DNA from 2 places in the Aquamicrobium sp. YD-1-mutant5 genome. Region 1 is predicted to be linked to the other one. Evidence: predicted binding sites of a transcription regulator. Region 1 holds the regulator's gene; the other holds the start of a gene.
What was found. The regulator HrcA, encoded in region 1, represses chaperone genes, less so after heat shock. The targets are predictions, from matches to a motif close to GTTAGCACTCNCNNNNNGNGAGTGCTAAC.

Region 1 (4,209 bases):
GACGCGGATCGGCGCACGATCATCGATGAACTGGACGATGCTCCGAACGTCTATCGTTTCGGCGTCTATGTGGACCAGAATCTGGTTTCCACCATGCGCATCCACCACGTCACGCTGGAAACGCCGATATCGCCCTCTGTTCAGGCCTTCGGGGATATCGTGCGTCCCATGCTGGAAGCCGGCGACACCTTTGTGTGCATGAGCCGTTTTGCCTCCGATCCGGAACTGGCGCGCGCATATCCGCATCTGATCTACGTGACGCTGCGGCTGGCGGGCATGGCGTGCATCTATTTCAACGCGCCATACGGGCTTTCCACCGTGCGGGAAGACCATGCCGGCTTCTACCGGCGCATCTACAATTCGGAACAGATCAGCGAGCCGCGCGGCTATCCGGGCGTGTTCAATAAGGTGGTGTTGTTCCGCACAAACGCCATCGAGAACCGCGAGCGCTACTATGCGCGCTTCCCCTTCTTCCGTTCGACCGAAACCGAGCGTCGCCTGCTGTTCGGCAAGGTGGGGGCAGGGGAGTTGCAGCCGCTGACCATCCTGCCCAGCGCCCGCTATCTGCACCACGCTGCGTGATCCCCGGGGCCGCCTGATGCCGGGTCGTCTGACCTGAAGCAGGTCGTCCGGAGGCACAGCCGTTTACCGGCTCCCCTGATGGGCAATGCGCCACAGCGTGCCGCTGCCGTCCTCGCTGACGATCAGAGCGCCGTCGCTGGCCATCGCCACGCCAACCGGCCGCCCCCATACGGAGCCGTCGGAAAGGACGAAGCCCGTCATGAAATCCTCGTAGGCGCCCGTCGGCCGGCCATTGTCGAACAGCAGGCGCACCACCTTGTAGCCCGTTATCAGGCCCCGGTTCCATGAGCCGTGCAGGGCAACAAACGCATCTCCGCGATAGTCGGCAGGGAACTGGTCGCCCTCGTAGAAGGTGATGCCGAGCGGCGCGGAATGCGCCTGGATCAGCACGTCCGGCACCGTCACCTTGTCGGCGAGATCGGGCCTTGAGCCGGCATGGCGCGGGTCCTCGTGACCGCCGATATAGTACCACGGCCAGCCGTAGAATGCGCCTTCGCTTACGCTTGTCGCATAGTCGAAGGGCAGGTTGTCGCCCAGGCCGTCGCGCTCGTTGACGGCGCACCACAATGCGTTTGTGGCAGGCTGCAATGCCAGTCCCGAACAATTGCGCAGTCCCGTCGCAGCGATCCGCCGGTTTGTGCCATCCGCGTCGAAGGCGAGCACATCTGCGCGGTCGGTTTCGGAACCCCAGCCTGCGCCGGTCGGCTGCGCGCCCTGCCATGCTTCCAGCCCTCCGGGCGCCTCGCCCATGCCGGAGGCGACATTCGACTGCGAGCCGACCGAGACGTAGAGCGTTTTGCCATCCGCGGAGAAGGCGAGGTCGCGGGTCCAGTGGCCTCCGGAAGGAAGCTCGGCAACGATGACTTCGGGTTCGGAAGAGGCTTCTAGGTCGCCGCTTTTGTAAGGGAAGCGAACGACGCTGTCGGTGTTGGCGACATAGACCCATTGCGGATCTTCGGCGGGATGGAAGGCGATGCCGTAGGGCTGGTTCAGCCCGCCGGCAAAGACGGAGTTCTGCGCAGGCTTCGCGCTGCCGTCTTCAAGGCGGTAGACCGACACCTGATCGGCGCCGGATTCGGCGACGAATATGTCACCATTCGGGGCCACGCGCACGATACGCGGCCCGCCGAGGCCGGAAGCGATCATGTGTGCGGAAAAGCCTTGTGGCAGTTGTGGGCTGACATCTTCCGGCGGGCTGACCCGCCGGGCGCTGTTGGAGGTGGACTCTGTCGCGAAGGGAGCGGGAAGGTCCTGCGGCGTGAAATGCCGCCGAACGCCCGGCCTGTCGTCCCGCCAGCCGCCGAACGCCGATTCGCCGGTCAATGGCACGTCGGTTTCCTGCGCCATAGCGGCAGTGCCCGCCAGCAGGACCGAAGCCGCCGCGACCCGTTTCATGAGGTGGATCATGCCGTCCTCCTTCCCCTGTCGACCCGTCAGGCGGCACTTTAGGAAAGCGGGCGCGGCGATGCATCACACGAGGGCGTGATGTGGCGCGCCTTTTTCAGCGCAGCATGCGCGAGACGAGCTGTGCGGTGTAGTCGACCATCGGCACGATGCGGGCATAGTTGAGCCGCGTCGGGCCGATGACGCCGAGCGCGCCGACAACGCGCGCCTCCGCGTCGCGATAGGGCGCCACCACCAGCGACGATCCCGACAGCGAGAACAGCTTGTTCTCCGAGCCGATGAAGATGCGCACGCCGGGTCCCTCTTCGGCGAGGTTGAGCAATTGCAGCAGCCCGTCCTGCGTCTCCAGGTCATCGAACAGGTTCTTGAGCAGTTCCATGTCCGCCTGCGCGGTGATGTTTTCCAGAAGATTCGCCCGGCCGCGCACGATCAGCCGCGCCGGCAGGTCGCTTTCGGTTCCCGCCCACACCGCCAGCCCCTTTTCCACCAGCGCCTGCGACAGCGAATCGAGGGCCGCGCGCGTTTCTTCCTTGATGCGCGAGATTTCCGTGCGCGCCTCAGCCAGCGTGCGGCCGCGGATGTGGGCGTTGAGGAAGTTGGAGGCCTCGTGCAGTTGCGAGACGGTGACGCCCGCCGGCAGGTCGATGATGCGGTTTTCCACATCGCCGTTCTGCGAGACCAGCACCGTCAGAGCCTTTGTCGGCTCAAGCTGGATGAACTCGATGTGCTTGAGCGCTGCCTCGCTCTTGGCGGCCAGAACGACACCTGCGCCCCGTGACATGCCTGACAACAGCTGGCTCGCCTCCGTCAGCATGTGTTCGAGAGAAGTGTCGTTACCGGAAGCCCTGATCTGCGCCTCGATGCTGCGCCGCTCCTCATCGCCGAGATCGCCGATTTCCATGAAGGCATCGACGAAGAAACGCAGGCCCGCCTGCGTCGGCAGGCGCCCCGCCGAGACATGCGGCGCGTAGACCAGCCCCAGATGCTCCAGATCGCTCATCACGTTGCGGATCGTCGCCGGCGACAATGTCGAGGGCAGGATTCGCGACAGGCTGCGCGAACCCACCGGCTCGCCGTCCTTCAGGTAAGAATCGACGAGACGCCGGAAGATCTCGCGCGAGCGCGTATCCAGCGACTGCCACTGCGATGGGGGAACCGGCGGTGTCGGGGCTGAACTGTGCTTTGTCATGTCGTACCTCTATACAAAGGATATAGACGCGGCGGGCGCCAGTGCAAGCGAGCCGTTTTCCTTTGCGCAAGCAGCCGTGGAGGGCTACAAGCCCGCAAAATCACAAGATTGGAAAGACACGACATGCGCCCCTCCAAACGCCAGCCAGACGAAATGCGCGCCATCTCCTTCGAGCGCAGCTTTTCAAAGCACGCCGAAGGTTCGTGCCTCGTGAAATTCGGCGATACCCATGTGCTGTGCACGGCAAGCCTCGAAGAGCGGGTGCCAGGCTGGATGCGCAATTCCGGCAAGGGCTGGGTGACGGCCGAATATGGCATGCTGCCGCGTTCGACCGGCGAGCGCATGCGCCGCGAGGCTTCTGCCGGCAAGCAGGGTGGGCGCACGCAGGAAATCCAGCGTCTTATCGGCCGTTCGCTGCGCGCCGTCGTCGACATGCAGGCGCTGGGCGAACAGCAGATCACCATCGACTGCGATGTGCTTCAGGCCGATGGCGGCACGCGCACGGCCTCGATCACCGGCGCATGGATCGCCCTGCACGATTGCCTGCGCTGGATGGAAGCGCGCCAGATGGTGAATGTGCAGCGGGTCCTGAAGGATCACGTCGCCGCCATCTCCTGCGGCATCCATGATGGCCAGCCGGTCATCGACCTCGATTATCTGGAGGATTCCGCCGCCGGCACCGATGCCAATTTCGTCATGACCGGCAAGGGCGGCATCGTCGAGATCCAGGGCACCGCCGAGGGCGAGCCCTTCACCGATGCGCAGTTCGCCGAGCTGATGGGGCTTGCCCGCAACGGCATCGCCCGGCTGGTCGAGTTGCAAAAGCTGGCCGTCGCCTGAAAGCTCTGATGCCATGAAGCCTGCTGCCGTCCTTGAATCCGCGCTCTACGTGACCGATCTTGCCGCCGCCGAGACTTTCTATGGCGACGTGCTGGGTCTGGAACGGATGACGAAGGTGGAGGGGCGGCATGTGTTCTTCCGCTGCGGGCAGGGTGTGGTGCTGTTGTTCAATGCCGAAGCGACGATAGTGCCCC
Region 2 (4,209 bases), on a different contig from region 1:
CCATGAAGGCGCTGGGCGAGATCGCCGGTGCAGCCGGCCTCACCAATCCGAGCGACTTCATGCCCTACCATTTCATGTTCCGGCAGAAGGACAACGAGTTCCTCGACGGCAACGAGGCCTATCCCTACCTGCCGGAAGGCTTTCTGGTGGCGGGCAAGGAAATTCCCGAGCTTTCCGAATGGTACAGCCGCTGGGACCGCGCCAACGCGCAATCCTTCGCGCCGCCGGAAATCCCGCACGGACCGTTCCAGAGGCGCAGGGCCGCCTGATACCCCTTCCCGCGATTTGCGCTGCAATGCGGCGTGCCTGAAAGGGCGTGCCAAACAACAAGACCTCGCCGGCTGGCGAGGTCTTTTCTGTCTGGTGCCCGGTTGTTTTCAGGAATCCCGGTTGCCGGCGGCGGAAACCTGCTTCGCCGAAAGGAACATCAGCGTCGAGGCAACCGTGCGGCGGTCCCAGCCGGCCTGTTCGGCCCGGTCGAGAAGGTCTTCCAGCAGGGGCAGGAATACCTTCCGGCATTCCGTTTCATGCGCCAGAAACGCACCGGCCGGCTGCGTTGGCGGTGGAACGTGGTCTGAAAGCTGCATTGTCGTCACATCGTCCTGCGACCCGTCGGTGACGGCCCGCCCCCTTTTCAGGGGAAGCGGGCCTTTCACGACCGGATCAGAAGTCCATGCCTCCGGCGGGCATTGCCGGGGCGGCTTCCTTCTTCGGCTTCTCGGCGATCATGGCCTCGGTGGTGACCAGCAGGCCGGCGACCGAAGCCGCATCCTGAAGCGCCGTGCGCACCACCTTGGCCGGGTCGATCACGCCCTGCGCGAACAGGTCGCCATAGTCGCCGGTCTGGGCGTTCCAGCCGTACGAGAACTCCGGCTTCTCGCGCAGCTTGCCGACGATGATGGACCCTTCCGCCCCGGCATTCTCTGCGATCTGGCGCACCGGCGCCTCGATGGCCCGGCGCACGATCTCCACCCCGTGCTTCTGGTCCTCGTTGTCGGTCTTCACGCCGTCCAGCGCCTTCGCGGCGCGCAGCAGGGCAACGCCGCCACCCGGCAGGATGCCCTCCTCGACGGCCGCGCGTGTGGCGTGCAGCGCATCGTCGACGCGGTCCTTCTTTTCCTTGACCTCCACTTCCGTGGAGCCGCCGACGCGGATGACGGCAACGCCGCCGGCGAGCTTCGCCAGCCGCTCCTGAAGCTTCTCGCGGTCGTAGTCGGAGGTCGTTTCCTCAATCTGGGCCCTGATCTGCTTCACCCGGCCCTCGATGTCCTCCTTCCTGCCGGACCCGTCGACGATGGTGGTGTTCTCCTTCTCGATGACGATCTTCTTCGCGCGGCCGAGCATCTCCAGCGTGACGTTCTCCAGCCTGATGCCGAGATCCTCGCTGATCGCGGTGCCGCCGGTGAGGATGGCGATGTCTTCCAGCATGGCCTTGCGGCGATCGCCGAAGCCCGGAGCCTTGACGGCGGCGATCTTCAGGCCGCCGCGCAGCTTGTTGACCACCAGCGTGGCCAGCGCCTCGCCCTCCACATCCTCGGCGATGATGAGCAGCGGCTTGCCCGATTTGACCACCGCTTCGAGCACGGGCAGCAGGGCCTGAAGGTTGGACAGCTTCTTCTCATGGATGAGCACATAGGGCTCTTCCAGCTCCACCCGCATCTTCTCCTGATTGGTGATGAAGTAGGGCGAGAGATATCCGCGGTCGAACTGCATGCCTTCCACGACTTCCAGCCCGGTCTCGGCGGTCTTGGCTTCCTCGACGGTGATGACGCCCTCGTTGCCGACCTTCTGCATGGCCTCGGCCAGGAAGCGGCCGATTTCGGTGTCGCCATTGGCCGAGATGGTGCCGACCTGCGCGATCTCGTCGTTTTTCGTGATCTTGCGGGCATTGGCCTTCAGTTCGGCCACCACCGCATCCACGGCCTTGTCTATGCCGCGCTTCATGTCCATCGGGTTCATGCCGGAGGCGACGGCCTTCGCGCCTTCCCTGACGATGGCCTGCGCCAGAACGGTGGCGGTGGTGGTGCCGTCGCCGGCCAGATCGTTGGTTCTGGAGGCAACCTCGCGCACCATCTGCGCGCCCATGTTCTCGAACTTGTCCTCAAGCTCGATCTCTTTGGCGACGGAAACGCCGTCCTTGGTGATGCGCGGCGCGCCGAACGACTTGTCGATCACCACATTGCGGCCCTTGGGACCGAGGGTGACCTTCACCGCATTGGCGAGAATGTCGACGCCGCGCAGCATCTTCTCGCGGGCTTCGGTGCTGAATCTGACTTCCTTGGCAGCCATTGGATCACTCCTTCATTAGGCAGCTTACTTTTGACTGGTTGATGGGGACTGGTTGATGGGACTGGCTGATGCCGGAAGAAGCCGTCAGGCGGCCTTCTTCACGGCGGCGGTCTCCTCGATCACGCCCATCACGTCGCTTTCCTTCATGATCAGCAGGTCCTCGCCCCTGAGCCTGATCTCGGTGCCGGACCATTTGCCGAACAGGATGCGGTCTCCCACCTTCACGTCGAGCCGGACCAGCCTGCCGCTTTCGTCACGGGCACCGGGACCGACGGCGATGACCTCGCCTTGCTGCGGCTTTTCCTTCGCGGTGTCGGGGATGATGATGCCGCCGGCCGTCTTTTCGTCGGCCTCGATGCGGCGCACCAGAATGCGGTCATGCAGGGGACGGAACGTCATGTCTTTGTTCTCCTCTCACGGACAAACGGACTGCACCGTTCCACCCGGATCGTGCGAAGCGGAACGGCACGCGCGACCCTTTCCGGCGCCGCGCGGCTATCGATCTGGTTTCGCGGATTTCGGCTTTCAAGAGGTGTCGGCAAAAATTTTGGCACTCGCAGCACATGATTGCTAGTGCCATGAAATCACGATGTTTTTTACACCGGGAAAGCTTTTCGATCTTGAATTTGAATGGTGTTCGGCCACACTGTGAAGGTGTGGGTGGAACGGTGCCGGCGGCAGCGCGCAAGGGAGGTTACGAAACAGGCCCGCCTTCAGCCCGGCGTCACCCGCATCCGACCGTCGCCTTGCGACCGGGGCAGGCGCGGTCCGGTCACGCACTCCCAGACAGGCATCCCCGGACATGCGCAAGGATGTAACAATGGCAACCACGGCACGCAGCGATTTCCAGCTCCAGATGATGGGCTACGGCCTGACCACGGCCGAAATCCATTACCATCTGCCCGATCACCCTTGCCTGCTCCAGCTCTATATCTGGCAGGAATACGATCTGGCTCCGCATTTCCCCGAGCTGAAGAGCTTCCTCGATTACTGGGCGCGGGAGCTGGATGGCCCGCTGCACTCGGTGCGGGTTGCCCATCACCACCTGATCACGCCCGCCGAGTGGCGCGCGGTGGACAGGGAGATCTCCATTCACTGAGGGCAGACCCCGAGCGGGATCACCGAGGGCTCTCCCCTGATTTGGTGCGAACCTGCCGCGACCGGCAAGCCGGATCGCCGACATGAGCAGCCCATATCGTCCACATTGTCCGCTGGCCGGTCCAGCGGGCAATATGCTTAGGTCCACGCCATCTCCTTCCCGTTGACGCCGCATATGTAAGAGATAATTCTAATCATGCGGCGATCCGCAGGATTTCATCCCTGTATGAGGGTCCGGGCTTGCAGGAGAATGCCGCCAATTCCGGACGCTGCCAGACTTCGTGATCCATCGGGCATCGTGCTACCGGGCATCGATCCACTTCCTCAACGCGTTCTGGCGGAGCAGAAAATGAACATGGTTTCCCTTTCCCGGCGCACCCTTTTCAAGGGTTCGGCACTTCTGCTGGCCTCAACCGCCCTGCCCCGGCTCACCTTCGCCCAGAGCGGCAGCCGCCTCGTCGTCGCCGCCGATTCCGAGCCGCGCAATCTCAACCCGGCCATCGTCGCCTCGAACGGCGTTTTTTTCGTCGCCTCCAAGGTCATCGAGCCGCTGGCCGAAGCCTCGTTCGATGGCGAGGGCGGGCTCGCACCGCGCCTCGCTACATCATGGGAAGGCTCGGACGACGGGCTTTCGGCCACCTTCAAACTGCGCGAGGGCGTGAAGTGGCATGACGGCAAGCCCTTCACCTCGGCCGACGTCGCTTTCTCCGCCCTTCAGGTGTGGAAGCCGCTGCAAAACCTCGGCCGGCTGGTGTTCGCCAATCTCGAAGCCGTCGACACGCCGGACGACCACACCGCCGTGTTCCGCTTTGCGAAGCCGAC

Region 2: a site for HrcA is predicted at 2,836-2,864, ahead of AC5XE7_RS03765 (co-chaperone GroES). Genes of this name have one in related genera too.

Annotation. Positions count from the first base shown of each region.
Region 1 is NZ_JCAKKP010000008.1:51,189-55,397, reverse strand. Features, by position in the region: gene AC5XE7_RS12955 (N-acyl amino acid synthase FeeM domain-containing protein) at 1-582, shown strand, start outside; gene AC5XE7_RS12950 (PQQ-dependent sugar dehydrogenase) at 646-1,989, opposite strand; gene hrcA (heat-inducible transcriptional repressor HrcA) at 2,084-3,175, opposite strand; gene rph (ribonuclease PH) at 3,299-4,015, shown strand; gene AC5XE7_RS12935 (VOC family protein) at 4,029-4,209, shown strand, end outside.
Region 2 is NZ_JCAKKP010000002.1:242,629-246,837, forward strand. Features, by position in the region: gene AC5XE7_RS03750 (FMN-binding glutamate synthase family protein) at 1-269, shown strand, start outside; gene AC5XE7_RS03755 (hypothetical protein) at 378-587, opposite strand; gene groL (chaperonin GroEL) at 664-2,289, opposite strand; gene AC5XE7_RS03765 (co-chaperone GroES) at 2,374-2,688, opposite strand; gene AC5XE7_RS03770 (usg protein) at 3,110-3,388, shown strand; gene AC5XE7_RS03775 (ABC transporter substrate-binding protein) at 3,737-4,209, shown strand, end outside.